DNA from 2 places in the Acidovorax sp. BL-A-41-H1 genome. Region 1 is predicted to be linked to the other one. Evidence: predicted binding sites of a transcription regulator. Region 1 holds the regulator's gene; the other holds the start of a gene.

The links. The regulator FliA, encoded in region 1, starts transcription of late flagellar genes. The targets are predictions, from matches to a motif close to CTAAAGTTTNNNNNNNNNNNGCCGNTA.
Region 2: the regulator FliA is predicted to act here: its motif matches at 11,029-11,055, upstream of ACTPOI_RS24515 (flagellin N-terminal helical domain-containing protein).

What each region holds. Positions count from the first base shown of each region.
Region 1 covers NZ_JBPVJQ010000004.1:382,671-397,696, reverse strand. The annotation lists gene flhF (flagellar biosynthesis protein FlhF) at 1-1,194, shown strand, start outside; gene ACTPOI_RS10905 (hypothetical protein) at 1,187-1,987, shown strand; gene ACTPOI_RS10900 (RNA polymerase sigma factor FliA) at 1,992-2,708, shown strand; gene ACTPOI_RS10895 (hypothetical protein) at 2,953-3,333, opposite strand; gene flgM (flagellar biosynthesis anti-sigma factor FlgM) at 3,387-3,707, opposite strand; gene flgA (flagellar basal body P-ring formation chaperone FlgA) at 3,802-4,575, opposite strand; gene flgB (flagellar basal body rod protein FlgB) at 4,796-5,242, shown strand; gene flgC (flagellar basal body rod protein FlgC) at 5,284-5,688, shown strand; gene ACTPOI_RS10870 (flagellar hook assembly protein FlgD) at 5,705-6,358, shown strand; gene flgE (flagellar hook protein FlgE) at 6,414-7,694, shown strand; gene flgF (flagellar basal-body rod protein FlgF) at 7,873-8,613, shown strand; gene flgG (flagellar basal-body rod protein FlgG) at 8,643-9,425, shown strand; gene ACTPOI_RS10850 (flagellar basal body L-ring protein FlgH) at 9,486-10,181, shown strand; gene ACTPOI_RS10845 (flagellar basal body P-ring protein FlgI) at 10,442-11,593, shown strand; gene flgJ (flagellar assembly peptidoglycan hydrolase FlgJ) at 11,593-12,528, shown strand; gene flgK (flagellar hook-associated protein FlgK) at 12,704-14,680, shown strand; gene flgL (flagellar hook-associated protein FlgL) at 14,701-15,026, shown strand, end outside.
Region 2 covers NZ_JBPVJQ010000012.1:954-15,979, reverse strand. The annotation lists gene ACTPOI_RS24550 (ATP-binding protein) at 1-512, shown strand, start outside; gene ACTPOI_RS24545 (tetratricopeptide repeat protein) at 650-1,960, shown strand; gene ACTPOI_RS24540 (HNH endonuclease) at 2,017-2,574, opposite strand; gene ACTPOI_RS24535 (bifunctional riboflavin kinase/FAD synthetase) at 2,832-3,881, shown strand; gene ileS (isoleucine--tRNA ligase) at 3,991-6,870, shown strand; gene lspA (signal peptidase II) at 6,870-7,388, shown strand; gene ACTPOI_RS24520 (Na/Pi cotransporter family protein) at 7,742-9,397, shown strand; gene ACTPOI_RS24515 (flagellin N-terminal helical domain-containing protein) at 9,465-10,952, opposite strand; gene ACTPOI_RS24510 (LysR family transcriptional regulator) at 11,145-12,074, opposite strand; gene ACTPOI_RS24505 (NAD(P)H-binding protein) at 12,193-13,233, shown strand; gene ACTPOI_RS24500 (NUDIX hydrolase) at 13,187-14,020, opposite strand; gene ACTPOI_RS24495 (quinone oxidoreductase family protein) at 14,017-15,000, opposite strand.

The DNA of each region.
Region 1 (15,026 bases):
TCCTTCCAGGACTATGTGCGTGAACGCATGCTGCGCCGCCGGCATGAAGCCCTGAACGGCCCGGCAGACACATCGCCGCTGTCCGAGCGCAGCCGCGACCAGGAACCCGAGCGCGAGCAGCGCATGCCGGCACCGGCCGTAGTGCGGCACAACCCGCTGCGTACCATCCCCATGGACCTGCCACCCGAGCAGCCCGCACGGCGCCGCGCCGAGCCCGCAGCCAGTTCGCTGCAGTCGGTCGCCAACCAGCAAAGCCTGATGAGCGAACTGCACGCCATGAAGGAAATGATCGAGGACCGGTTCAACACGATGGCGTGGCTCGGTCAGGCACGCCAGAACCCGATCCAGTCGAACCTCATGCTCAAAATGATTCGCGCCGGGTATTCGCCGTCGCTGGCACGCGCCGTGCTCGAGCGCATGCCCGAGGAATTGTCGGCGGCCGAATCGGTGCGATGGCTGATGGAAGTGCTGGAGCGCAACCTCAAGACCGACCAGGCCGACCCGCCCCTGTACGAACAGGGTGGCATCTTTGCCCTGGTGGGATCGACCGGCGTGGGCAAGACCACCACCACCGCCAAGCTGGCCGCCATGTGCGCGCGCATCCACGGCCCCGGCAGCGTTGGCCTCATCACGCTCGACACCTACCGCGTAGGCGCCCATGAACAGCTGCGCAGCTACGGCCGCATGCTCGGCGTGGTTGCCCACCTGGCGCACGACCGTGCCGCACTGCAGGACCTGCTGGGCCTGCTCAGCGGCAAGAAGATGGTCCTCATCGACACCACCGGCATCGCCCCGCGCGATCCGCGCAAGCGTGACATGCTGGATGTGCTGGACCTGCCTGAGGTCAATCGCCTGCTGGTGCTGAACGCCAGCTGCCACGGCGACACCCTGGACGACGTGCTGGGCGCCTTCAAGACCGACGGCTCGCAACAGGCCATCCTGTCCAAGGTGGACGAAGCCGTGAAGCTCGGCCCAGCCATCGACGCCCTCATCCGCCACCAGATGGTGCTGCGCGGCGTGACCAACGGCCAGCGCGTGCCCGAAGACTGGGAGCGCGCAGATGCCGCCAAGCTTGTCTCCACGTCGATGAAGGCACCGGTCAAGTCCGCCTTTGACCCGAAGGCCACTGACCTCAACTTCTTTTTCTCGCACTCGCCGGACAACCTGAACGAGCGGGGACTGGTCGATGCTTGACATAGGCCTTCACCAGGCGGCTGGCCTGCAGAGCTTCATGCCCCAGGCCGAGCTGCGGCTGGTGGCGGTGGCGAGCGACGGCAACCCCGCCAATGGCCTGGAAGCGCTGTGGCAAGTCTGCGCGAGCCTGCAGCGCCTGGGCTACCCCGTGGTCGTGCTGGACGGTACCGCGCAAGAGACCGACGACAGCCCGGGCCTCATCCATCTTCTGCGTGACGGACCCTTGCGCGAATCCGCTGCCATGGGCGGCGGCGTGGCCGCGTCGTCTCTGGCGGTGGTCCCGGCTACCCAGGGTCTTACAGTGCTGGCCCGACAGTCGATTGGCGCAGGACTCGCCCCGCTGTCTGACCTGCTGCCCATTTTCAGGCGATACGGCCTGCTGGTGGTGCACGCCCCGGCCGGCACGCTGGCATCGCTGCTCACGCACACCGCAACGGTGCCGCTGGTCATCATGGGCGAGGGGTCGGCGGGCGTGCTGGGCAGCTACAAATGCCTCAAGCAGATCGCGGTCCACACCGGTCTTTCCTGCATGGTTGCCGCACTGTTGCGCAGCAATACGGCTGCAGAGCGCCGGGCGGCCAAAGGTGCGCTCACCACATTGCAGGACTGCGCACGGCGCCACCTTGGCGGCCCGGTGCGCACCACTACCATCGCGACGCAAAACCCGCAGGATCTCCAGCGGCTGGCCTTGCAACTGCTGGAGAATGCGGGCACCATCCAAGACGAGCCGTTTGTTGCGCTGCGTCCTTCCAACCAGGCAGGAATGTCTGCGCACCTCGCCCGGAGCCACTGATCCGATGTACACCGCCAAAGGCCAGCTAGACCGTGATGCGATGATTCGCCAGCACGTCCCGCTGGTACGAAGGATCGCGCACCACATGATTGCCAAGCTGCCCCCGAACGTGGAGCTGGACGATCTCATTCAGGTAGGGATGATGGGTCTGGCCGAGGCACTTTCACGCTACGAGGTCGCCCAGGGCGTCCAGTTCGAGACCTTTGCCACACAGCGCATCCGCGGCGCCATGCTCGACGAGCTGCGCGAGGGCGACTGGATGTCGCGCAGCTCGCGCAAGAGCCAGAAAGACATTGAGCACGCGGTCAACCGGCTTGAGCAGAAGATGGGGCGCAGCCCGCTGGAGTCCGAGATCGCCGCCGAGATGGGCATGACGCTGGCCGAGTACCAGAGCCTGCTGAGCAAAGTGCGCGGCACGCAGCTCGTGTACCTGGAAGACATGACGCACGGCCATGAAGACGATGACGGCTTTCTGGACCGCCACGTTGCCGATGCCGCCGCCGACCCGGTGGAAATGCTGCGGGACCAGCGCCTGAAAACCTCGCTGGCCAACGCCATCAAGAGCCTGCCCGAGCGAGAGCAGCACATCATGGGCATGTACTACGAGCATGACATGAACCTCAAGGAAATCGCCGCGGTGCTTGGGGTGACAGAGTCACGCGTCTGCCAGCTGCACAGCCAGTCCATTGCACGCCTGCGGGCCAAGATGCGCGCTCACTAACTTTCCCGATAACAGTCAGGCCAATGGCGGGCCTGTCGTAGCTTTCGGTGAAGACTGGTGGAGGCCGCGGCGCAGAAGGTTGCCCCCGAGCTTCTGGTGAGGCGTCTTGCACGCACTCCGTGTGCATTCAATGCAGCCCTCCGGTTGGCGCCCACCGCTACAAATGGACAACGCTGCCTTCGCAACAGGCGCGTCGGTCGACCCCAGCAAAAACGATATCGAAACGAGGGAGCCGCCGCGCTGGTCAGCCCGCTGACCGGTAGATACGGGCCACGCCCGGTTGCGCTGTACGCGACCCCAGCCCGTTTCCGTAAGTGGTCGATGCCGGGTCAGCCTGCGGAACCAGGCCTGCGACCTGACGGTCGGTCACAACCGCCAGGCGCGCAATGGCTTCGCGCTGCACTGCCAGTTGCCTGGCAATGGCATCGATCCGGTTTTTCAGGGGTAGGGGTAGGGGTGGCTGCCCCCTGCCGGAGGCTTGCTCGACCGATTGGGCGAGGGCTCCGGCGGCATCGCGCAAAGCGGTGCTGTGGACCTGTACGGCCTGCGGGTCTGCCGCGAGCAAAGCCGCAGAAACCTTATCAAGAAGCTGTTCTACAGCGGAGATGGACTCTTCCAGGGACATGGCGCATTGTGCGTTGGATGCGCCGTAAAGCCAAGTTCAGGGAAAGAAGCGCTTCAACCGCGCGAGCGGGAGATGATTTCCTGTGCGTTGGACAGCAGTTTGTCGGCAATGGCATCGGCGTCCACCGAGAAGGTACCGTTGTCGATTGCCTCGCGTACCGCCTTGACCTTGCCCGAATCGAACACCCCGGCAGAGCGCTGGGCCGGGTCCAGGGCCCGTACCGCGGTCGACACCGTGACAGGCACACCGGCGGCAGGCGCAGCTGCAGCGTCCTTGACGGCGCCCTCGGCAGCAGTCGCTGGTGCCTTCGCTTGCCGCGCAAGCCCTGACTGCGCTCCTGCGCCCGGAAGTTCCGGTGTTTGACCTATTTTCATCGCTCTCTCCAGGAGTCCGTACAACGCGCGGTCTCAGTAGCAATGTTTTCGACCCGTTTGCCGAGGACTTTAGCGATTTATGCCCCCTACGTCATCAAAGGGATACCTCGATTGTTCCCGATTCCGACACCAATCCTGAAACAATACGACCATTGTCCATTCTGACGCGCACAGTCTCGCCCGCACCTGCCGCCGTCAGCGCCTGACCGGCGGCGGACACAGCATAGCCAGGCCCACGGGCGACCACCTTGACCTGGGCCCCTGCCCGAAAGAGATGCGGCGCGCGGAGCATGGACTGCCGAAGCGCCTGCCCCGCGACCAGCTGTCGCGAAGCCACCTGCCCGACCCACTGGTCGGGGCTGGCCACCACGGGTGCTGTCTCGGCGGCCCAGTCCACTTCGGACTCCATTGCGTCACTGGCCGCCAGGGGCGCGCCCGGGGCCACATTGCCCACCAGCACCCACGCAGGCCCGAAAGCCTTGACGGTCACCGGGAGGAACACATTCCAGTTGGTGGCACCCTGCACACAGCGCAGCCCCAGTCGGGTTCGACCCCACAACTTGGAGCCCGGCGGCAAATAGGGCTCCACCCGCGCGCACGGCGCAAGGCGCAGGCGCGGGTCCAGTTCGCCCACCACCACTTCCATGCGCAGCGGGGTGCCGGATGCGGGGGCGCGGGTCAGTGCATCGCTGAGCCAGCGCTGCGTGATGGGCGCCAGCTCACTCGCCGGATCGGCCACGGACTGAGCGAACGCACTGCCGGCGACACAGCAGGCAGCCACAGCTGCCACGGCCCGGGCCCAGCGCAGGGAGCGCCACGTTTTCCGAACGGCACTGAAGGGGCTGGTGGTCAACATCGTGGATGGCATGCGGCTCTCCTGGCGGGTAGGTCGGCCGCACGCCGGAAACCCTCCACGCGCGACCTTTTCACACCCAGCACTCTAGGCAGAAACCGCCGATCCGAACCGGCGAACTGCGCGCCGATTTCCGTGCACTTCGGGCTTTAGAAAAACGGGCCGGTTTTCATAATCGACGCACGCCCAGACTCCGCCCGGAGCCAGGGCAACGCAACCCAGGTGTGAGGCACAAATGCTTGACAAGATGACAAACCGGCTGGACTTCCACGGCAACGCACTGATACTGCGTGCCGAGCGCCAGCGCATCATCGCCAGCAACATTGCCAATGCCGACACCCCCGGCTATGTGGCCCGGGACTTCAAGTTCAGCGAAGCCCTGAGCGAAGCGACCTCGTCCACGTCAGCCCCTGGCGTCACGCGGCTGGCCACGGCCGGCTCGGCCTCCACGCAGGGCGCCACCGATCCGCGCCACATACCCGTCTCCACCGTCTCCGTAGCCGGTGATGCAAGGGCCAGACTGGCCTATGCCGTGCAGTCGCAACCAGCGCTCGACAACAACACCGTCGACCTGGACCGCGAGCGTGCCAATTTCGTGGACAACTCGGTCCGCTATGAAGCCACGCTGCGCTTCATCAACGGCAACGCCAAGACCATGCTCAGCGCCATCCAGGGCCAGTGACCTGACCACCAGACGCACGGCCCAGAAAGCGAGATTCCACCATGTCCATGTTCTCCATCTTCAACGTCTCCGGCAGCGCGATCAGCGCGCAGTCGCAGCGCCTCAACGTGGTGGCCAGCAACCTGGCCAACGTGGATGCCGTGGCGGGGCCGGACGGCAAGGCCTACAAGGCACGCCAGCTGGTCTTCCAGGCCGAGCCCATGGGCGCCGAGAGTGCCACGGGCGTGCGCGTGACGAACATCAGCGAGAGCAATGCGCCCGGCCGCCGGGTGCACGACCCCAGCCATCCCTCGGCCGATGCAGAGGGGTATGTCAACCACTCCAACGTGAATGCGGTCGAGGAGATGGTCAACATGATCTCGGCATCGCGCTCCTACCAGAACAACGTCGAGGTCATGAACACGGCCAAGACGCTTTTGCTCAAGACCCTGCAGATGGGCCAGTAACCCCGGAAGGCTTCACATGATCAACAGCGTGACCAACACGGCGGCCACCGCCACCGCACAGACCACCAAGGCCGATTCGGCCAACAACGCCGATGCCGCGCAGGACCGGTTTCTGAAACTGCTCGTGGCACAGCTGAACAACCAGGACCCGATGAATCCGCTCGACAACGCGCAGATGACATCGCAAATGGCGCAGATCAACACCGTCACGGGCATCCAGCAGCTGAACTTCACCATGCTGGGCATTGCCGAGCAGTTCGGCGCACTGCAGGTGATGCAGGGTGCCTCGATGATCGGCCGCTCGGTGATCACCGAGGGCGACCGGCTTCCGGTCACCGATGGCGTGGGCCACGGCATGTTTGACCTGGCCGGCGCTGCCGGCGACGTGAAGGTCGAGATCCTGACGCCCGGCGGGCAGCTGGTGGGCACGGTCAACCTGGATGCCAAGGCTGCAGGCCGCCACCAGTTTGACTGGGACGCCAGCAAATACAAGGGCAGCACGTCCGACCTGCGTTTCAAGGTCACCGCGACCAATGGAAACGTGGCCGTGGCGTCCACACCGCTCACGCAATCCAAGGTGGTGGCCACCGGTGCGGCCAACGGTCAGCTCACGCTGGACCTGGCCACCGGCGGAACCATCACCTACGACAAGGTCAAGGCCATCGTCTGACCGGCACCCCGCACCACCTTACGCAGCCAACGCCCGCACCTCCGAGGAGAACAACATGAGCTTCCAGCAAGGCCTCTCCGGCCTGAACGCATCCAGCAAGAACCTGGACGTGATCGGCCACAACATCGCCAACTCCAACACCGTGGGCTTCAAGGCCTCGCGTGCGGAATTCGCCGAGATGGTCGCCTCGGCCATCGGCTCGGCCGGTGGCAAGAATGGTGGCATTGGCGTGGAGGTCGCCAACGTGGCACAGCAGTTCACGCAGGGCAACCTGTCCATCACGGGCAACAGCCTGGACGTGGCCATCAACGGCAACGGCTTCTTCACGCTGACCCTGCCCGACGGAACACCCGCCTACACCCGCGCCGGCAACTTCAAGCTGGACAAGGTGGGCAACATGGTCACCAACGACAACGCCAAGGTCATGGGCTACCCGGTAGACCCGACCACCGGCCTGCGCACGGGCACGGACCCCATCCCCATGGTGTTCCCCACCTCGGAGCCCATCCCGGCCAAGCAGACCACCAGCATCACCGCCGCCTTCAACCTGGATGCGCGGGCCACCGATGCAGCCGGCGACCCGGCTGCCACACCCCCCATACCGGCCACGCCGCGCGCCACCTATGGCACATCCATCAACGTGTATGACAGCCAAGGGGTTGCCAAGCCCGTCAGCCTGTACTTCCAGAAGACCGCGACCGACAACACCTGGGACGTGTACGACGCCCTGGACGACCCCACAGCCACACCGCCCGTGGTGGCCACGGCCATCGGGCAGATCGTGTTTGACAACAACGGCGCCATCACCGGCCCTGTGGCGACGCCGCCCGCCACCGGCTTTGCGCTGACGCTCAACGTCAACCCCACGCCACCGAACCCCAACAACCTGCCGGCGTTCGATGTCTCGGTGAACCTCGACAAGGTCACGCAGTTCGGCACCAAGTTTGCCGTGTCCAACCTCAGCCAGGACGGCTACACCGCGGGCGACCTGACGGGTATCAACATCGAGAACAACGGGATGATCATGACCCGTTACTCCAACGGCGTGACGCGGGCCGAAGGCCAGCTGGCGCTGTCGAGCTTTCGCAACACGCAGGGCCTGGCCGACGTGGGCGGCAACAACTGGGTGGCCACGTTCGAGTCGGGCCAACCTGTTGCCGGCACCGCCACCGACGGCAACTTCGGTTCGCTGCGCTCCGGTGCCCTGGAAGACTCCAACGTCGACCTCACGGCCGAACTGGTGAACATGATGACGGCCCAGCGCGCCTACCAGGCCAACGCACAAACCATCAAGACACAGGACCAGGTGATGTCCACCCTGGTGAACTTGAGATGAAACACCCCCTGAGTCGCTTCGCGCCTTCCCCCTCTCTCTGCGCGCTACGCGCTACGGGAGGGAGACGCAGCCAGCGCGGCGGGGCGGCCCTTGCGCGGCTGCCCGCGCCTGGTGTGCGCCAGTTGCGGGCGCTGCGCTCGACAAGCGACTTAGCAGGTTACTGAAAGGAAACAGCACGATGGACCGCATCATCTACACCTCGATGACGGGCGCCAACGCGGCTGCACACCGCCAGGCCGTGCTGTCGAACAACCTGGCCAACGTGTCCACCAACGGCTTCCGGGCCGAGATGTCCACGTTCCGCTCGGTGCCGTTGCAGGGCGATGGCTCCAAAACCCGCGTTTTTGCGCTCGAAGCCACCTCGGGCCACGTCAACACGTCCGGTCCGGTACAGCGCACGGGCCGCAACCTCGACGCCATGGCGATGGGAAGTGCATGGTTTGCCGTGCAGGGCCTGGACGGCACCGAGGCCTACACCCGCGCTGGCATCTTCGAGGTGTCTGCGCAAGGTCAGCTGCTCACACCCGGCGGCCTGCCGGTGCTGTCTGACGGCGGCGCGCCGATTGACGTGCCGCCCGGTGCAGAGATCACCCTGGGCAGTGACGGCACCGTGACCGCCAAGGCCGCCGGTCAGCCCGCGCAGGCCATCGGCCGCCTCAAACTGGCCACACCCACGGCGGAAGACCGGCTCAAGCGCGGCGACGACGGCCTGTTTCGCACCGTCTCAGGCGACCCGATTCCCAACGACGCCAATGCACGACTGCTGGCAGGCGCTGTCGAGGGTTCCAACGTGAACCCGGTGGAGTGCATGGTCGGAATGATTGCCGCCTCACGTCAGTTCGAGCAGCAGATGAAGCTGCTGCAGACCGCCGAGACCAATGACAAGAACGCCAGCCAGCTGCTGAGCATCAACGGCTAGCCCCAGGCCTGCTTGAAGGAGCCACCACCATGATCAATTCCCTCTGGATCGCCAAGACCGGCATGTCTGCCCAGCAGACCAACCTGGACGTCATCTCGCACAACCTGGCCAACGTGTCGACCACGGGCTTCAAGCGCAACAACGCCGTGTTTGAAGACCTGATCTACCAGAACCAGCGTCAGGTGGGCGCCAACAACGACGAGCAGAACCAGCTGCCCACCGGCCTGCACCTGGGCCTGGGCGTGCGCACGGTGGCCACCAGCCGCAACTTCATGCAGGGCAGCCTGCAGGAGTCCAAGAACAGCCTGGACGTGGCCATCAATGGCAACGGTTTCTTCCAGCTGACCATGCCCGATGGCACCGTGGGCTACACCCGCGACGGCTCGTTCCAGGTGGACTCGCAGGGGCGGCTGGTCAACTCCAGCGGCCTGCCCGTAGCCAACGGCATCACCGTGCCGCCCAACGCCACCAGCATCAGCATCAGCACCGAAGGCGCGGTCTCGGCGATCGTGCCGGGCAACACGCAGCCGCAGCCGCTGGGCAACATTGCCATGTCCAGCTTCATCAACCCGGCCGGGCTGGAGCCCGTGGGCCAGAACCTGTTCAAGGAATCGGCCGCGTCGGGCCAGCCCCAGCAGGGCACGCCGGGTACCAACGGCCTGGGCTTCATCCGCCAGGGCTTCCTGGAAGCCTCCAACGTGAACGTGGTGGAAGAGCTGGTGACCATGATCCAGGCCCAGCGCGCCTACGAGATGAATTCCAAGGCCATCCAGACCTCGGACCAGATGCTGGCCAAGCTGGCCCAGCTGTAACGCCGCCGCCCAGGCCTTCAGCCCGCGCATCGCAGCCCCATTTCACCCAGGACGTCCGCCATGACCCATCCCCTTCGCCTCGTGCGCGCAGCGGCCAGTGCTGCTGGCGTGGTCGCGCTCTGCGCAGGCTGCGCCAGCCTGTCGCCACCACCGCCGGTAGACATCCTGCCCACGCTGCCACCGCCGCTGTCGACCGCGCCCCGCATGGCGCCGCCGGTCACAGGCGGGCTGTTCCACACCGCCAGCTACCGGCCCGCGTTTGAAGACCGCCGGGCTCGCCTGGTGGGCGATACGGTCACGATCCAGATCGTGGAGAACGTCACGGCCAGCCAGAAGTCATCGTCCACGGTGGACCGCTCATCCAATGTCTCCGGCAAGGTCACTGCCCTGCCCTTTGCCAAGGCCAGCCTGACCGGCAAGCTCGGGCTGGGCGCCGAATCTGAGAATACCTTCGCGGGCAAGGGCGGCACCGAAAGCGCCAACACCTTCCAGGGGTCCATCACCACGCTGGTGGTCGATGTGCTGCCCAACGGCCACCTGGTCGTGGCAGGTGAAAAACAGATCGGCGTGAACCAGAACGTGGACGTGCTGCGCTTTTCGGGCATCGTGGACCCGCGCTCGCTGCAACCCAACAGCATCATCAACTCCACCCAGGTCGCCAACGTGCGGGTGGAGTCCCGCGGCCGCGGCGCGCAGAACGAGGCGCAGGCCATGGGCTGGCTGGGCCGCTTCTTCAACACGGTCACGCCGTTCTAGGGCCTGTTCGGGCGCTGCCCACGGCGAGCCCTGGCCTGGGCTTCCCCCAACGCCCAATAGCTATCAAATTGATAGCTATAGAGGAAAATAATACTTGGACTAGCAGCCACTTTGGCTCAAAAACAGCGCTGCAACGCCCCCGGGAGCCCTGCCCGGCGACGCACGCGCGTACCTCCGGTTTTCCGCCCGCCGCAGACGCATCCAATAAGCCGGTGAACCCGCTTCTTTTCGGGTTTTAGTTCCCGGCATGGCCGCCCACAATGGATGCCATGAAAGCCTCGTCCCACTCCCTCCTGCCGCGCGGTGCCCGCGCGCTGTGGCTGCTTCTGGCCCTGGTTGCGGCCGGTATCGCGATGCCGTCCCATGCGGTGCGAATCAAGGAAGTGGCGGCAGTACAGGGCGTGCGCAGCAACCAGCTGTCGGGCTATGGCCTGGTGGTGGGGCTGGATGGCACGGGCGACCAGACCACGCAGATGCCTTACACCTCGCAGGCCATGGCCAACTACCTGCAGCAGATGGGCATCAGCCTGCCGCCCGGCGCCGCCGGGCAGTTTCAGCTCAAGAACGTGGCGGCCGTCATCGTGACCGCGCAACTGCCCGCATTTGCCCAGCCGGGCCAGATGATCGACGTGAACGTGTCGTCCATGGGCAATGCCAAGTCGCTCAAGGGCGGTACGCTGATTGCCACGCCACTGCGCGGCGCAGATGGCGAGATCTACGCGCTGGCACAGGGCAACATGGTGGTGGGCGGTGCAGGCGCATCGGCGGGCGGCAGCAAGGTCCAGATCAACCATCTGAGCGCCGGCCGCATCCCGCAGGGCGCCCAGGTCGAGCGTGCCGTACCCACGCCGCTCAATGATGGCGACTCGATCACGCTGGGACTGAACGCCTCCGATTTCCAGACTGCCCGCCGCGTGGCGCAGGCCATCAATGCCAAGCTGGGCAATGGCCTGGCTACCGCGCTTGACGGCCGTACCGTGCAGGTACGCGCCCCGATGGAGCCCGGCGCACGCGTGGGCTTCATTGCCGACCTGGAAGAGATCCCGCTCGAATCCTCGGCGCCAGCCGCCAAGGTGGTCATCAACGCACGCACCGGCTCGGTGGTGCTCAACCAGGCCGTCACGCTGGGCCCCTGCGCCATTGCACACGGCAACCTGTCGATCACCATCAGCTCCCGGCCGGTCATCAGCCAGCCCAACCCGCTGTCGCAGGGCCAGACCGTCGTCACCCAGCAAAGCGACATCACCATCAACCAGGAGCCGGGCAACATCATCCAGATGCCGCCCTCGCCCCAGTTGGCAGACGTGGTGCGTGCGCTGAACTCGCTGGGTGCCACGCCGGGCGACCTGCTGGCCATCCTGCAGGCCATCAAGGCCGCGGGCGCCCTCAATGCCGAACTGGAGGTGATCTGATGTCGCTCACCCTGCCGTCTTCGTCCAGCACCCTGACCAGCACGGCCAGCGCCTCCAATGCGCTGGCGGTGGACATCCGCTCGCTCAACGCCCTGAAGTTCGACGCGGGCACGGCCAACAGCGCGCAGGTGACACGCGAAGCCGCCAAACAGTTCGAGTCGCTGTTCATGCGAGAGCTGATCAAGAGCATGCGCGAGGCCACCATGAAATCGGGCCTGATGGACGGAGCCCAGGGCGATCTCGGCCAGGACATGCTCGACCAGCAGCTGTCTGTCACGATGTCGGGCAAGCCGGGCGGATTGTCGGAGGCCATCGCGCGCCAGCTGTCGCGCCAGATGGGCGGTACCGACGCCAATTTCTCGGTGCCCTCCACGCTGAGCCTGCAGTCGCAATCGTTTCGGGCCCAGTCGGCACCGGCCACGGCAGCGGCAGCCGAATCCACACAGCCCGTGCCCAAGGGCCGCGACGGCTTTGTGCAGCACCTGAGCGGCACCGCAGAGCGCGTGGCTGCCGAAAGCGGCATCCCCGCCGCCTTCATGCTCGGCCAGGCCGGGCACGAGACCGGCTGGGGCAAGAGCGAGATCCGCAACAAGGACGGCTCAACCTCGTTCAACCTGTTTGGCATCAAGGCCACCAAGGGCTGGACCGGTAAGGTGGCTGAGGTGACGACCACCGAATACATCAACGGCAAGGCGCAGAAAGTGGTCGCCAGGTTCCGCGCGTACGACTCTTACGAAGACTCCTTCCGCGACTACGCCAAGCTCATCACCGAAAGCCCGCGCTACGAAAAGGCCCAAGCCACTGCCCGCACCGGCTCGGCTGTGGCGTTCGCCAGCGAGCTACAAAAGGCCGGCTATGCCACCGACCCCGAATACGCGCGCAAGCTCAGCGGCGCCATCAACAGTGCGCTGCGGGTGCAGCGGGCGCAGGCTTGACCATGCGAACACCCCCTGCGTCGCTTCGCGCCTTCCCCCTCTCTCGCTTCGCGGGAGGGGAACGCCCCCAGCGCGGCGGGGCGGCCCTTGCGCGGGGGCACTGGCATGGGCCATGCCAGTGCCACGCGCCGTGGGAGCTGGCCGCGCTGCGTAAAACAGAAATGTGGGGTAAGCCATGAGTCTGCTCAACGTCGGCTCCCGCGCGCTGCTGGCCAACCAGGTGGCCTTGCAGACGGCGGGCCACAACATCGCCAACGTGAACACTGCCGGCTACTCGCGCCAGACAGTGGTGCTGCAAACTGTGCAGGGCCAGTTCACGGGGGGCGGCTACATCGGCCAGGGTGTCGACGTGCAGACCATCCTGCGCAACCAGAGCGAGCTGCTCACGCGCCAGGCGGCGCAGGCCGGCTCGGTGCAGGCGTCCGATAGCTTGCGTGCCCAGCGCCTGCGGCAACTCCAGGAGATCTTCAGTGGCGGCACCGAAGGGCTGGGCGCTGCCATCAACGACATGATGAACGCCATGTCGGACGTGATCAATTCCCCCACCGACATCACCGCGCGCAATGTGGTGCTGACGCGCATGGACGAAACCGCGGCCCGCATGCGGTCGTCGGCCGAGCGACTCAACGAAATCCAGTACACGGTGACCGAGCAGCTGCAAAGCAGCATCACCGCCGTGAACAGCCTGGCCACGCAGATTGCCGCGGTCAACGAGCAGATCGCACGGGCCAAGGGCAACGGGCAGAGCCCCAACGACCTGTTGGACCAGCGTGACCAGCTCATCCGCGAGATGAACCAGTACGTGCAGGTCACGCAGATACCGGCGGATGACGGCACCGTGGGCCTGTTTGTGGGCGGAAGCCAGCCGCTGGTGCTGGGCAACGTGGCCACGCAGCTCTCCATCGGCGATGCGTCGGCCTTTCCGGGCAGTGGCCAGCTCAAGCTGTTCTTCAACCGCCCCGGTGCGCCCGCGTTCGAGATCGATGAAAACGTGCTGGGCGGCGGTTCGGTGTCGGGCCTGCTGCGCTTCAACAATACCGATCTGGCCGAAGGCCGCAACCTGCTGGGCCGCATGGCGATGGGTATCGGCATGGTCATGAACGAGCAGCAGCAGCTGGGACTCACGCTGGACGGACAGGTGGGCAAGCCGCTGTTCAGTCTCCCCACCAGCATGCCAGGATCCACCAACGGTACGGGTGTGGGCAATGTCACGTTCACCGATGCCACCAAGTTCTCTGCTTCCGACTATGAAATCCGTTTTACCACCGGCACGGCCGGCCAGGTGGTGCGCCTCTCCGACGGGCAAGCCACCGCGTTCACCAGCGCAGCCAACCTGGCCACGCTGCAGATCGACGGCCTGCAGTTCAACCTGACCACGCCGGGCGTGCCTGGCGAGCGCATGCTGTTCAAGCCATTCAGCACGGCGGCAGCCAACATCCAGTCGCTGGTGTATTCGCCGCGCGATCTGGCCGCGGCCAACCCGATCAACGCGGCCATGGGCACGTCCAACGGCGGCACACTGCAGCTGGGCAGCCTCAAGGCCACGGGCGAGCCCAACCCGCCCGGGCTGGTGCTGCCCCCCAACGCCAATCCGGCCGCAGTGCCCCCCATTCTGGGCGGCGTGCAGCTCAGGTTCAATGCCGGCCCCCCCACGACCTACGACGTGCTCGACCGCGGCACGGCGCCCCCCACGACGGTGGCTGCGGCGCAGCCCTACGTACCGGGCGCACCGATCTCCGTCAACGGCTGGGAGATCACGCTGAAAGGCTCACCCAACACGGGCGACACGGTGGTGATCGGCAACGCCTTGGACCCGCAGTACGGCGATGCCTACACCCGCAACGCCGGCAACGCCACGGCGCTGCTGGGCCTGCGCGACGTGAAGATGTTTGACGAATCGACGCTGAGCGACGGCTTCGCCAGCGCCATCGCCCAGGTGGGCACGCGCACACAAAGCGCCCTGTTTGCGGCCAAGCTGTCGGACACGCTGGCGGCCAACCTGGAGCGCGACCGCACCGCCGTCTCCGGCGTGAACCTAGACGAAGAGGCCGCCAAGCTCATCCAGTACCAGCAGGCCTACCAGGCCTCGGCCAAGATGATCCAGATCGCCCAGAACATCTTTGACTCGCTGATCCAGGGCCTAGGCCGCTGACCGCCGCGCAGGAGATCGCCATGAACAACAATATTTACCGCGTTGGCACGGCCAACATGTACGAGAACACCCTGCGCAATCTGGGCACGCGGCAGACCAATCTGAGCAACCTGCAGGAGAACCTAACCTCGGGCAAACGCGTGGTGCGCGCCAGCGACGACCCGGTATCAGCTGCGCAGGCCGAGCGTGCGCTGAACCGCCTGGCACGCATCCAGACCGAGCAGCGCGCGCTGGAAACCCAGCGCAACGCCATCGCCCAGGCCGAAGCGTCGATGGGCGATGCCGTGGGGCTGGTGCAGGAAGCGCGCCAGCTGCTGGTGAGCGCCGGCAACGCCGCCCTGAGCAG
Region 2 (15,026 bases), on a different contig from region 1:
TAGACAGTTGCCTGATCAATGAAAGATTGGATAGCGCGGGATTCTCGCTACAGGCGTCGCCCACCAGAGTGAGCGATCTGCTGCAGCACGCGGCACAGTTGGTGCACTGGTCTCCACGCCACCACTTGCAGTTGTTCACCGACGCCGCACCCGAGGAGTGGGTGTGCGATGCAACGCTGGTACACATCGCGCTGTCCAACCTGGTGGACAACGCCGTGAAGTACGCCGCAGCGGGGGAGATTTTCATCGCGGCACGCAGAGGGGAATCAGGGCTTCTGGAAATTTCGGTGGCGGATGAAGGCTCCGGCATGTCACTCGATGTCATGAACCGGATCTTTGAACGGTTTGAACGGGGTGACCGCACCGACCAAAGCAGAGGGTTTGGCCTGGGACTTTGGGTGGCGCGCAGGGTGGCGCGCCTGCATGGTGGCGACATCACCGTCGAATCCACAGTGGGAGAAGGCACCTGTTTCACGCTGTCCCTGCAAGCCCAGCGCATCGGCCAGGGCTGAGGCGCCGCGCAGCCGTTGCCTACCCCCAAGGGCCTGCGGCAGGAATCCTGGATAATTCAGCATCCATTCCTTATCGATACGGGCTCGCAGAGCCTGGCAGACCGCACAGCGGCCCGTTTGCAACCATCCAGCACCCCATGAGCGCCACAGCGACCGACCCCAATCTCCAATATCTGACCAAGGCCCGCGAACAAATTGCCCAGGGCGACCTCAAGAATGCGGCTCAGACGCTCAACAAGGCCAACGCCCAATGGCCGCAAGACGCGCGCGTTTTCATGCTGGGTGGCCTGTTGGCAGAAAAGGCTGGCAATGTGAAGGGCGCGCTTGAAGCCCTGCGCAAGTCGGTGTCGCTGGCCCCGGACTGGGGCCCTGGCCTGCTGGAACTGGCGCTGTTGCTCGCCCGCCAGAACCAGTTCAAGGAGGCGGTAGAAACCGCTGAAAAGGTTGCACTGATCGAACCGCAGAACCTGCAGGTTCTGGCCGGCGTGGTGGACATTGCCCACCGTGCAGGCCATACCGAAATGGCGATCCGCCACCTTCGTCGAGGCCTGGAACTGGTACCCGGCGACGTGATGCTTCGGCGCCTGCTGGCCGCCGACCTGAGCGGCCAGGGTCAGCACGCGGAGTCCCTGGCAGTGTGGAGCGCACTCGTCGCAGAGAGCCCTCAGGATTCCCAGGCCCTGATTGGACGTGTGCAGGCCTGCATTGCTGCCGGCAAGCCCGCCGAAGCAGAACAAGACACCGCAGCCCTGCTGAATCTGGCGCCGGACGACGTGGTCTATCAGTACTACGCACAGCTCGCGCGCGGCGAAACACCCAGGCAGCAACCTGCTGAGCTGACACGCCCGATGTTTGACAACATGGCGGAGTTCTACGACCTGCACATGGTGCGGGGCCTCAAGTACCAGTTGCCCAAGCAGGTGGGTGACCAGATCCTGGCGCGCCACCCAGAAAAGAAAATCAATGTGCTGGATCTGGGTTGCGGCACCGGCCTGCTGGGTGTGTGCCTGGGCCGCCTGGACGGCGCACTGGTGGGCGTGGACCCGTCAATGAAGATGATCGAGCAGGCGGCGCGCCACAACGTGTACGACCGTTTCCACACCGTGAACCTGCACGATGCCCTGCGCGAGACACCCGATGGCCTCTACCAGGTGATCGCGGCGCTCGACGTGTTCATCTACGCCGGTGACGTGACCGAGGCAATTCCCAATGCTCTGCGTGTGCTGGTGCCGGGCGGCATGATGGTCTTTTCATTCGAGACTGCACCCGAGCAAGGCGCCGACCTGGTGCTACAGCCCTCTGGCCGCTACGCCCACAAACGCAGCCACATCGAGGCCCTGTGCAAAGCCGCAGGCTTTGCTTCGGTGGAAGTGCGTGACACCGAACTGCGCGAGGAAAACCACCAACCCGTGAACGGGTTCGTAGTGACCGCCTGCAAGGCCGCCTGAGGCCTTCACGCTTCAAAAATCCCTGACCACCCCGCGCCCAGCCGGGTGTCAGGGCGTCAGGCCAGCAGGCGTGACGACTTGGGTACATGCGCCATCAGAAAATCCATCTGATCCGCCAGGATGCGGCGGTTGCGCAGGATGAAGTCCTCCCACAGGCTGGGCACGTAGGGCGTGTACAGCAGCGGCATGTGCGCCTGCTCGGGTGTGCGCGGGCCCTTGCGATGGTTGCAGGGACGGCAGGCCGTCACCACGTTCATCCAGTGGTCCTGCCCGTTGCGGGCAAAGGGCACGATGTGTTCGCGCGTGAGGTGTTCCTCGTGGAAGTGGCCGCCGCAGTAGGCGCACACATTGCGGTCGCGAGCGAAGAGCTTGCTGTTGGTGAGGCTAGGCTTGAGATCGAACGGGTTGATGCTGGGCACGCCCTTGGTGCCGATGATGCTGTTGATGGCAATCACCGATTGTTCACCCGTGATGGCGTTGTGCCCACCCCGGAACCGGGCGATCTGGCCGCCGGATTCCCAGCGCACCTCCCCGGCGGCGTAATGAATCACCGCCTGTTCAAGCGAAATCCACGATTGGGGCAGCCCTTGGGCTGACAGCTTCAAGACCTTCAAAACACGCCTCCTGGAACACAAAGTACACAAGGACATGACTTACGCAAAACAGGACTCTGGCAAGCGGTTCGCCCCAAGGAGAAGGCGGTTGTTGCATCCCGGTTTGCGCAAGTCCTAAAGGATTCTGAACGCAGATGTCTCGCGGGCAGCCCTGCGCGAGGCCAGCCGTGGGTCACAATATACTCCGTTTTCATGACAAATTGGCGTCCTGCGCTTGATGGACCTGCGCATGGTGCTATCAAAAAGATAACAAACCGATGAAGATCTTTCGCGGCTTCCACCACCCTGGCATTGCCAATGCCTGTGCGCTGACCATCGGCAATTTCGATGGCGTGCACCGGGGCCACCAGGCCATGCTGGCCCTGCTCAACAGCGAGGCCGCGCACCGGGGCGTAGAAAGCTGCGTGCTGACGTTCGAGCCGCACCCGAGGGACTACTTTGCCGGGGTTCACAGCAAGCCGGAACTCGCCCCCGCGCGCGTGGGCACGCTGCGCGACAAGCTGACCGAGCTGGCACGCTGCGGTGTGCAGCAGACCGTGGTGCTGCCTTTTGACGCCCGGCTGGCCGCCCAATCGCCCGACGCTTTCATCGACGAGGTACTGGTGCGCGGCCTGGGCGCCCGCTATGTGCTGGTGGGCGACGATTTCCGCTTTGGCCGCCAGCGCGCGGGCGACTACGCCATGCTGGATGCCGCCGGGCAAGCCAAGGGCTTCGACGTAGCGCGCATGAACAGCTACGAGGTGCATGGGTTGCGGGTATCGAGTTCCGCCGTGCGCCAGGCCCTGGCCGCAGGCGACATGGAAGCAGCAGCCCGCCTGCTGGGGCGGCCCTACACCATCAGCGGCCATGTGGTGCATGGCCGCAAGCTGGGCCGCGAGCTGGGCGCCACGTCCGCCGGTGCGGGCAACGGTTTTCGCACCCTGAACCTGCGGTTCGCGCACTGGAAACCCGCCGCCAGCGGCATCTTTGCGGTGCTTGTGCATGGCCTCTCGGCCGAGCCTTTGCCGGGGGTGGCCAACCTGGGCGTGCGCCCCTCGCTGGACCCGAACGACGTCAATGGCGGCCGTGTGCTGCTGGAAACCCATTGCCTGCAGTGGCCCGCCGATCTGGGGCCCGAGGGGGCGTACGGTAAAATCGTGCGCGTGGAACTGCTACACAAACTGCACGACGAGCTGAAGTACGACGGTCTGGACGCCCTGACGAAGGGCATCGCCAAAGACTGCGCCGACGCGCGTGCCTACTTTGCCTCGGCCCAGGCACCCAACCACACCGAAACCCGGCGCCAGACCACCCGCGACCGAATTTGAGGGAGCTGCTTCTCGCAGCGCCCGCCTGACGGGCCCGTCATTTTTAGCGCTCCAACCCCGTTCTTGCTCCGGGCCCTGCCCCGGAATGCCCCGTTTTTAAGGCTCCCTCATGTCCGACGACAACGCCAGCACTCCCTCCACGGATTACCGCAGCACCCTGAACCTGCCCGATACCCCCTTCCCCATGCGCGGCGACCTGCCCAAGCGCGAGCCGGGCTGGGTCAAGGACTGGGAAGACAAAGGCATCTACAAGCGCCTGCGCGACGCCCGCCGGGGAGCCCCCAAGTTCATCCTGCATGACGGCCCGCCCTATGCCAACGGACAGATCCACATGGGCCATGCGGTCAACAAGATCCTCAAGGACATGATCACCAAGGCGCGCCAACTCGAAGGCTTTGACGCGCTGTACGTGCCGGGCTGGGACTGCCACGGCCTGCCGATCGAGAACGCCATCGAGAAGAAACACGGCCGTAACCTGAGCCGCGACGACATGCAGGCCAAGAGCCGCGCGTTCGCCACCGAGCAGATCGCGCAGCAGATGGTGGACTTCAAGCGCCTGGGCGTTCTGGGCGAATGGGACAACCCCTACAAGACCATGAACCCCGCCAACGAGGCGGGCGAGATCCGCGCCTTCAAGCGCGTGATGGAACGCGGCTTTGTGTACCGGGGCCTCAAGCCCGTGTACTGGTGCTTTGACTGCGGCTCGTCGCTGGCCGAGTTCGAGATCGAGTACCAGGACAAGAAGAGCACCACGCTGGACGTGGCCTTCAAATCGCATGAGCCAGCCAAGCTCGCCGCCGCCTTCGGGCTGCCCGCACTGGCCAAGGACGCGTTTGTGGTCATCTGGACCACCACCGCCTGGACCATCCCTGCCAACCAGGCGCTGAACCTGAACCCCGAGATCAGCTATGCGCTGGTGGACGCAGGCGAGCGCATCCTGCTCGTGGCCGAGCCGCTGGTGGCCTCGTGCCTGGAGCGCTACGGCCTCACCGGCAGCGTGCTGGCCACCACCTTGGGCAAGAACCTGGGCGGGCTGGAATTTGAGCACCCGCTGTACGACGTGGCCAGCGAAGACGGAAGCTTTGGCTACCGCCGTCTGTCGCCCGTGTACCTGGCCGACTACGCCACGGCCGATGACGGCACGGGTATCGTGCACTCCTCGCCCGCCTACGGCCTGGAAGACTTCAACTCCTGCCGCGCACACGGCATGGCGCTGGATGAGATCCTGAACCCCGTGCAGGGCAACGGCACCTATGCGGCCGACTTCCCGCTGTTTGGCGGCCAGCACATCTGGAAGGCTGTACCCGTCATCATCGAGGCCCTGCGCAACGCGGGCCGCCTGATGACCACCAAGGACATCACACACAGCTACCCGCACTGCTGGCGCCACAAGACGCCGGTGATCTACCGCGCCGCCGCGCAGTGGTTCATTCGCATGGACGAAGGCGAAGGCGTGTTCACAAAGCCTGGCATGAAGCCCGCCAAGACGCTGCGCCAGATCGCGCTCGATGCGATCGAGCACACCAGCTTCTACCCCGAGAACGGCAAGGCCCGCCTGCACGACATGATTGCCGGACGGCCGGACTGGTGCATCTCGCGCCAGCGCAGCTGGGGCGTGCCCATCCCGTTCTTCCTGCACAAGGATTCGGGCGAACTGCACCCGCGGACCATGGAAATCATGGACCAGGCCGCAGACATCGTCGAAAAGGGCGGTATCGAGGCCTGGAGCCGCGTGACGACCGAAGAAATCCTGGGTGCGGCTGACGCGCCCCACTACACCAAGAGCACCGACATCCTCGAAGTGTGGTTCGACTCCGGCTCGACCTTCAGCCATGTGCTGCGCGGCACGCACCCCGAGGTGCACCACGACACCGGCCCCGAGGCCGACCTGTACCTCGAAGGCCATGACCAGCACCGCGGCTGGTTCCACAGCTCGCTGCTGCTGGCCTCGGCGCTGGAAGGCCGCGCGCCGTATCGCGGCCTGCTGACCCACGGCTTCACTGTGGACAGCCAGGGCCGCAAGATGAGCAAGTCGCTGGGCAACGGCATCGACCCGCAGGAGATCAACAAGAAGCTGGGCGCCGAAATCATCCGCCTGTGGGTGGCCGCCAGCGACTACTCGGGCGACATCGCGGGCGATGAGAAGATCCTGGCGCGCGTGGTGGACGCCTACCGCCGCATCCGCAACACGCTGCGCTTCCTGCTGGCCAACGTGAGCGACTTCGACCCGGCCAAGGATGCCGTGCCGTTTGACCAGATGCTGGAGATCGACCGCTACGCGCTCACCCGCGCGTCCGAGTTCCAGGCCGAAGTGCTGGCGCACTACAAGGTGTATGAGTTCCACCCTGTGGTCGCCAAGCTGCAGCTGTACTGCTCGGAAGACCTGGGCGGCTTCTACCTGGACGTGCTCAAGGACCGCCTCTACACCACGACGCCCAAGAGCCTGGCCCGCCGCAGCGCGCAGACCGCGCTCTACAACATCACGCACGCCATGCTGCGCTGGATGGCACCGTTTCTGTCGTTCACGGCAGAAGAGGCCTGGAAGGTGTTCGGCAATTCCGACTCCATCTTCCTGGAGACCTACGGCAACGTGGCAGGCGTGGGTGCCGGTGCCGACGAAGGCCTGCTGGCCAAGTGGTCGCGCATCCGCGAGATCCGCGATGCGGTGAACAAGGAGATCGAAACCCTGCGCGCCGATGGCAAGGTGGGCTCATCCCTGCAGGCCACCGTTTCGCTGACGGCAGCTCCCGAAGACCACGCGCTGCTGGCCAGCCTGGGCGACGACCTGAAGTTTGTATTCATCACATCCGCTATCGAATTAATAGCTGGAAGCGAGCTACAGATCCGCGTGAACCCCAGTTCTGACGCCAAATGCGAGCGCTGCTGGCACTACCGTAGTGACGTGGGCAGCGATGCCGCGCATCCCACCATCTGCGGCCGCTGCACCAGCAACCTGTTCGGCAGCGGCGAGAGCCGGGCCCACGCGTGATGGCGAGCACCACCGCACGCAACGGCCCGCGCATCTGGGTCTGGCTGGCGTGGGCCGCGTTCCTGATGGTGGCCGACCAGATCACCAAGACACTGATCCTGAACCACTACCAGCTGGGCGACTCCACGGTCATCACCGGCTTCTTCAACATCGTGCGGGCGCACAACACGGGCGCGGCGTTCTCGTTTCTGGCCAATGCCGGGGGCTGGCAGCGCTGGCTGTTCACAGGCATCGGCGCAGTGGCCACGGTCTTCATCGTGTGGCAGCTGCGCGCGCACCCCGGGCAAAAGCTGTTCTGCTTCTCGCTCGCCAGCATCCTGGGCGGCGCGGTGGGCAACGTGGTGGACCGCCTGATGCACGGCTACGTGGTGGATTTCCTGGACTTCCACTGGGACTTCCTCTCCGGCATCTTCCACGGCGGGCATTTCCCGGCCTTCAATCTGGCGGACATGGCCATCAGCGTGGGCGCGGTCTGCCTGATTCTGGACGAGTTGCTGCGGATGCGGCGCGAGCGCTGACGCCGGGCCCCCAACCCGGCACACACACCACGGCCCGCAGCACGCGGGCCGTCTTGTTTCTGCTCTTGTTTTGCGCCACTGCACTGCGGGCGTGCCAATACAACGCCCCCCTGTCCCAGCATGGACATCTGCGCCGACGCTATGGAATCAGGAGTATGCTTATATGTCAGTTTTGTGACAAACCAGCGTGTGCAGTTCTTGCATGTTGCGTGGGGACCGACAGCCGCACGGGCCAACGGGGCACCGCAACCGCGTCTACGCGCCGCACAATGGAGTCATGAACGCAGCACCGGCTCCGAGGGAGCCGGGCAGAAGTCTGCGCAGGTCACAAGAAGAAGAAACAACGGGTTTTCATGAAGCATCTCCTCAATCTCCTGGCAGCCGTGGCGCTGCTGATCTGGGGCACCCACCTGGTGCGCACCGGCATTCTGCGGGTCTTCGGCGCCAACCTGCGGCAGCTCATTGCGCACAGCGTCAGCAGCCGGTTCACGGCGGTCTTGTCAGGCATCGGCGTGACGGCCGTGGTGCAGTCCAGCACGGCCACCGCACTCATCGTGTCGTCTTTTGTGGGCCAGGGCCTGGTGGGCCTGCCTGCCGCGCTGGCCGTGATGCTGGGGGCCGACGTGGGCACCAGCGTGATGGCGGTGGTGTTCTCGATGGACCTGTCGTGGCTCTCACCGCTGTTCATCTTTGTGGGCGTGGTGCTGTTCATCTCGCGCAAGGACACGGCCGTGGGCCGCGTGGGCCGCGTGCTCATCGGCCTGGGGCTGATGCTGCTCGCGCTGCGGCTCATCACCGAATCCACCACCGTGCTCACCCAGTCGCCCACCGTGCGCACGCTGCTGGGGGCCCTCACCAGCGACCTGCTGCTGGAGATTTTCACCGGTGCAGTGCTGGCCATCGTGGCCTATTCGAGCCTGGCCACGGTGCTGCTCACGGCGGCTCTGGCGGGCTCGGGCGGTATTCCCGCCGACGTGGCCCTAGGCCTGGTACTGGGCGCCAACCTGGGCAGCGGCGTGCTGGCCGTGCTGACCACCATGAAGGCCAATGTGCAGACGCGCCAGGTGCCGCTGGGCAACCTGTTCTTCAAAATCATTGGCGTCATCATCATGACGCCGCTGACCGGACTGTGGCTGCAGCATGTGCGACCCTATGTGCCGGAAACCGCCGCACTGGTGGTGCTGTTCCACCTGGCGTTCAACGTGGTCGTGGGCATTGTCTGCATTGGCCTCACTGGCACCGTGGCACGCACTGTGCAGCGGCTGCTGCCCACCGAAAAAACCCAGGCCGCCGCTGGCACCCGGCCCCAGCACCTGGACCCTTCGGCCCTGGCCACGCCCTCGCTGGCCATCTCCTGCGCAGCGCGCGAAGCGCTGCACCAGGCGGATGTGGTCGAGTCCATGCTGCTCGGTCTGCAGAAGGTGATCCAGACCGACGACCTGCAACTGGCCGAAGACCTGCGCAAGCTCGACGACGAGGTGGACGGGCTGTACTCAGCCATCAAGTACTACATGACCAAGATCTCGCGCGAAGCCCTGGACGAGCGCGAGGGCCGACGCTGGGCCGACATCATCAGCTTCACGATCAATATGGAGCAGATCGGCGACATCATCGAGCGGGTGCTGATCGACATCGAGGACAAGAAGATCAAGAAGGGCCGCCAGTTTTCCGAGGCGGGCATGGAAGAGATCAACGAGCTGCACGCGCGCCTGATCGACAACTTGCGGCTGGCGATGAGCGTGTTCTTGAACGGCAGCGTACGCGATGCGCAAAAGCTGCTGGAGGAAAAAGCACGATTCCGCGACCTGGAGCATGCGTACTCGGCCACCCATCTGGCGCGCCTGTCGGACAACACGGTGCCCAGCATCGAGACCAGTTCGCTGCACATCGACCTGATCAGCGAACTCAAGCGCATCAACTCGCTGCTGTGCTCGGTGGCCTACCCCATCCTCGAATCGGCCGGGGCGCTGGCGCCCAGCCGACTCAAGACGATGGTGGACCAGGGCTGAGAGAAGAGAGGCAGTACAGCGGCCAACACCCGCCGCACATGGCGGGCAGCAAGGCCGCGCCAGCGCTCTAACGCAGCAGAGCCAGCACACCCTGCGGCAGCTGGTTTGCTTGCGCCACCATGGCCGTTCCGGCCTGCTGCAGGATCTGTGAACGCGAGAGGTTGGCCGTTTCTGCCGCAAAGTCGGCGTCGAGGATGCGGCTGCGTGAGGCCGACAGGTTTTCCGACGTCACCTGCAGGTTGCTGATCGAGGTTTCGAAGCGCGACTGCAGGGCACCGAGCTTGGCGCGTTCGCTGTTGATAAAGGCCAGGGCCGAATCCACGGTCTTGAGCGCGTTGGTGGCATTGGCGAACGTGGTGACATCCAGATTGGCGACCGTCTGCAGCGTGGATCCTGCGCTGGTGAGCTGATTGCTGGCCGAGGTGATGGCGAAGGATTTTTCCGAGTCCAGCGTGATGTAACCACCGGTAGTCACCTTCCAATCGACACCTGGGGTAATCATTGTTTCTGTTGCACCAAATGCAACTCCGGCAGCGTTGTAGGCCTGCACGCTGGTGTTGCCCGCGTTGTCTGCGGAACTTTCACCCACAGTGATGTTATTGCCCGTGGTGTTCGTCAAAATCACCTGGGTTCCATCCGCACTAAGGGCTGCATTGATGCCGGTTTTGGCCGATTGATCATTGATGGCCGATACCGCCGCTGACAATCGGTCAGTCCCCGTGGCCGACGTCAACGTAAATGAGACCGTACGTGGCGACCCCACGTTGTCACCCTCGATGAAATAGGTATAGGAGCCCACTGCGGCCATACCTGACATACGCACCTCCGTGCGCGCCGTAGCGGTAACTCCGGTGGTGGACTTGAGCGCATTGATTTGATCGGCCGTGGCCTTTGCTGTTGCTTGCGAGGCCACGGAAAGTGTGCCTGTGCCCAAGTAGCCGCTGATGGATACCGCACCGGATGTCACGCCATTGACACTGGCACTTATCAAACTCGTGCCCACCGCCCCAAAGCCTGCGCCGTTGGCAGCCAGATTTTGATTGTTTCCGTACACACTGGTGCGCAGGTTGCCCGTGGCCGCCACGATGGTCTGGTTGGCATTGGCACCCACCTGGAACTGTTGCGTCCCGAACGTGCCGTCCAGCAGCTTGGAGCCATTGAATTCCGTGGTTTGCGAAATGCGGTCCAGTTCGGACACCAGCTGGCCCACTTCCTGTTGCAGGGCTTGGCGGTCGCCAGCGCTGTTGGACGCATTGGCCGACTGCACGGCCAACTCGCGCACCCGCTGCAGGATGTCGCCAGAAGCCTTGAGTGCGCCTTCCGCCGTCTGCGCCAGCGAGATACCGTCGTTGGCATTGCGCACCGCCTGGTTCAGACCCCGGATCTGGCTGGTGAAACGCTCGGAAATGGCCAAACCAGCAGCATCGTCCTTGGCACTGTTGATGCGCAGACCCGACGACAGGCGCTGGATGGAGGTGTTCAGCGAGGTCTGGCTCATGCCCAGGTTGCGCTGGGCCGTCAGCGATGACACGTTGGTATTGATTGTTGAAGCCATGTCGATTGCCCGCCCGGTCCGCTCGCTAGAGTTTTCGTTTTGTTGCGTGGCGCGGCACAGGCAGCGCTTGACCATGTTTCGGCCAGGCCAGAGCGAACTTGAGGCGCTTTTCGCGGCGCTGCGGGTATCCCCGGCCCCCGCATCTCGCGAAATACGGGGCCTTGGTACGTGGGCCCCGCAGAGAAAAAGCTGTCAGGCCACCACACCCACCCCCTCCTCCGCCAGCCCCGTGTACTGCAGCAGCCCCGCCACCAAAGCATCAAACGTATGCCTGCAGCGCGGGCTGTTGCGCAGGTCTTCGTGCATCACCACCCAGGTGTCCAGCGCGGCATTGAACTGCTGTGGCAGCACCCGCACCAGCTGCGGCGTGCGCCGCGCCAGTTCCACCTGGCATATGCCAATGCCGCCGCCCGCGCGGATCAGTGCCAGCTGGGCCAGGTCGCTGTCGCTGCGCAGGGCAAAACCTTCGCGGCGCCACGGGGGCAGCGCCTTGCGGGCGGCGCGGATGAACGGGGTTTCCTGGTCAAAACCGATCAGCCGGTGGTGCGCCAGGTCGGCCAGCGACGTGGGTGTGCCCTGCGCCTGCAGGTAGCTGGCATGGGCGTGCAGGCCCAGTGCCACCACGCCCACGCGGCGGGCGATGAGCGCCTCCTGGCGGGGTTCGGTCATGCGGATGGCGATGTCGGCCTCGCGGTGGAGCAAGTCTTGCACGCGGTTGCTCAGTGCCAGCTCCACCGTCAGCCCGGGGTGCCGGGCCTGCAACTGGGCCAGCAGCGGGGGCAGCACCTCGACGCCAATCACCTCACTGGCCGTGACACGCACGGTGCCGCGCACGCCCTCGCCATGGCCGCTGGCCGCCCGTGCCAGGGCGGCGGCCGAATGCTGCATGGCCTGGGCGTAGGGGTGCAGCTCCAGCGCGGCCTCGGTAGGCAGCAGACCCTGCTGCGAACGGGTGAACAGGGTGAGCCCCAGGGCGTGCTCCAGTGCGGCGATGTGGCGGCCCACCGTGGGCTGGGTCACGCCCAGAGCCCGGGCGGCGCCCGACAGCGAACCTTCGCTGAGCACCCCCAGGTAGGAGCGGTACAGCTCCCAGCCAATCGATTCTGCAGAGGGTTGAGTCATACATAAATGTATAGCCTCACCTCTATTTTCAGCAATTTCTTTTTGACGGGCCGCGCTCCACACTGGCACCCATCAACACGGCAACGGCCACATCCACGGCCACACAAGGAGCAGTTTCATGGCACAAGGCAACAAGGTTCTGGTTCTGGGCGCCACCGGCGGCATTGGCGGCGAGGTGGCGCGCCAGCTGCGCGACCGGGGGTGGGAGGTGCATGCGCTGCACCGGGGTGTGGCGCAGGCCCGCGAGCAGCGCGACGGCATGACCTGGGTGCGTGGCGACGCGATGCGGCGTGAGGACGTGGTGGCCGCTGCCGCAGGCTGCGACGTGATCGTGCACGCGGTCAACCCACCCGGCTACCGGCGCTGGGGCGAGCTGGTGCTGCCGATGATCGACAACACCATTGCGGCGGCCGCAGCCACCGGGGCCACGGTGGTGCTGCCCGGCACGGTCTACAACTATGGGCCCGATGCCTTCCCGGTGCTGCGCGAGGATGCACCGCAACAGCCCCACACCCGCAAGGGCACCGTGCGTGTAGAGCTGGAGCGCCGCCTCCAGCAGGCCACCCAGCCCCACCCGCTGGGCCCGGGCACCTGCCGCGTGATCATCGTGCGGGCGGGCGACTACTTTGGCCCCCAGGTGGGCAACAGCTGGTTTGCCCAGGGCCTGGTGCAACCGGGCCAGCCCGTGGCCAGCGTCAAGCAGCCCGGCCGCCCCGGCGTGGGCCACCAGTGGTCTTACCTGCCCGATGTGGCGCGCACCATGGTGCTGCTGCTGGAGCGGCGCGCCGAGCTGCCCGCGTTTGCGCCTTTCCACATGGCCGGGCACTGGGATGCCGACGGCACGCAGATGGCTGATGCCATCTGCCGCGCCGTGGTGCGCAGCGGCGGTGCGGCGCCCCGGGTGCAGGCGTTTCCGTGGTGGCTGGTCACGCTGGCATCGCCGTTTGTGGCGACCTTGCGCGAGCTGCGCGAAATGCGCTACCTGTGGCAGCAGCCCGTGCGCATGGCCAACGACCGCCTGCTGGCGGTGCTGGGCAGCGAGCCCCACACCCCGCTGGATGTGGCGGTGCAGGCCACGCTGCAGGGGCTGGGCTGCCTGCCCACAGAGCGGCTCACTGCCCCAGGTAGCCCGCAATCACCAGGCCAGCTTCCAGCGTGAACAGGCCCTGGGCCACCTGCGTGCGCAGACCTTCCAGCGGCAGCAGGTCAAAACGCTCGACCTCGCCATCCTGGTTGCTGGGCTCCATGCCCTCGGGAACCTGGGCGCAGAACCAGTCGATGCGCTCGTGCATGTAGCCCGCGCCGCCGCCCTCGCGGCTCGGGCGGCTGAAATCCACATGACCGCCGTGGCGCAGGCCGTGCAAGGCCTCCACCCGCAGGCCAGCCTCTTCCCAGGTCTCGCGCGCCAGGGCCTGGGGCAGCGAATCGGCGGCAGAGACCATGCCGCCCATCAGCGTGTCCCAGAGGCCGGGGTTGTTGGGTTTGGTCATGGAGCGCTTTTGCACCCACATGCGGCCGTCGGGGGCCAGGCCCACCAGGTGCACAGCGCGGGTGGTGATGCCCAGCACCCGCACGGCGCCACGCTCCACCGTGGCCACCACCTCACCGGCGGGGTTGCACACGGCCAGTTGCTCGTTGCGCCAAGGGCCACACAGGTCTGCATCACGCAGAGCCGCAGCCAGGGTGTTGAGCGCCTCCGTGGCCGCGCCCGTCGGCACATCCAGGTGCCAGGCAGGCGCACCAGAATGCTCACTATTTGATAGCTTAAAGCGCTTATCCAGCAGGCGGTAGAGGCCGATTTTGTTCAGAAAATCCTCCGCCACCGACCCCACCACCTGCCCGGCCACCAGCAACGGCTGGCGCGGCAGCTTCGGGGGTTGCTGCGCCGACGCGCGTGCGCCCGCCAGCCAGTGCTCGAACGAGGGGTTCTGCACGCGGGCGCTCACAGCGTGAGGATGGTGCAGCCCGTGGTCTTGCGCGCCTCCAGATCCCGGTGCGCCTGCTGCACCTCGGCCAGCGGGTAGCGCTGGTCGATGTGGATCTTCACCTGCCCGCTGGCCACCACGGCGAACAGGTCGTCGGCCATGGTCTGTGTGGCTTCGCGTGTGGCGATGTGGGTGAACAGCGTCTGCCGCGTGACGTAGAGCGAGCCCTTGGCGCCCAGACTGCCCGGCGCAAACGGCGGCACGGGGCCGGAGGCATTGCCGAAGCTGGCCATCAGGCCGAAGGGCCGCAGGCACTCCAGCGACTTGTCCCAGGTGTCCTTGCCCACCGAGTCATAAACCACCTTCACGCCCTTGCCGCCGGTGATCTCTTTCACACGCGCCGCGAAGTCCTCTTGCTGATAGTTGATCGCGTGCGCCGCACCGTTGGCCAGGGCCAGCTGGCACTTGGCATCCGACCCCGCCGTGCCGATGAGCTGCAGGCCCAGGGCCTTGGCCCACTGGCTGGCGATCAGGCCCACGCCACCGGCGGCTGCGTGGAACAGCACAAAATCGCCGGGCTCCAGCCCTTCCACCGGGCGTGTCTTTTTCAGCAGGTACTGCGCCGTCAGGCCCTTGAGCATCATGGCCGCACCGGTCTCGAAGCTGATGGCGTCTGGCAGCTTGCACACGCACTTGGCGGGCATCACGCGCACCTCGCAATAGGCGCCCGGCGGATTGCTGGCATAGGCGGCGCGGTCGCCCACCTGCAGGTGTGTGACGCCCTCGCCAACGGCCTCGATCACGCCTGCGCCTTCCATGCCAATGGTGGCGGGCATAGTGAGCGGGTACAGGCCGGTGCGGTGGTACACGTCGATGAAGTTCAGGCCGATGGCGTGGTGGCGGATGCGGACTTCGCCGGGGCCGGGGTTGCCCACGGTCACATCAACCACCTGGAGTTCTTCGGGGCCGCCGTGCTGGCGGATCTGGACGGCAAGGCTCATGGCAAACGGTCTCCTCAAACAAACGG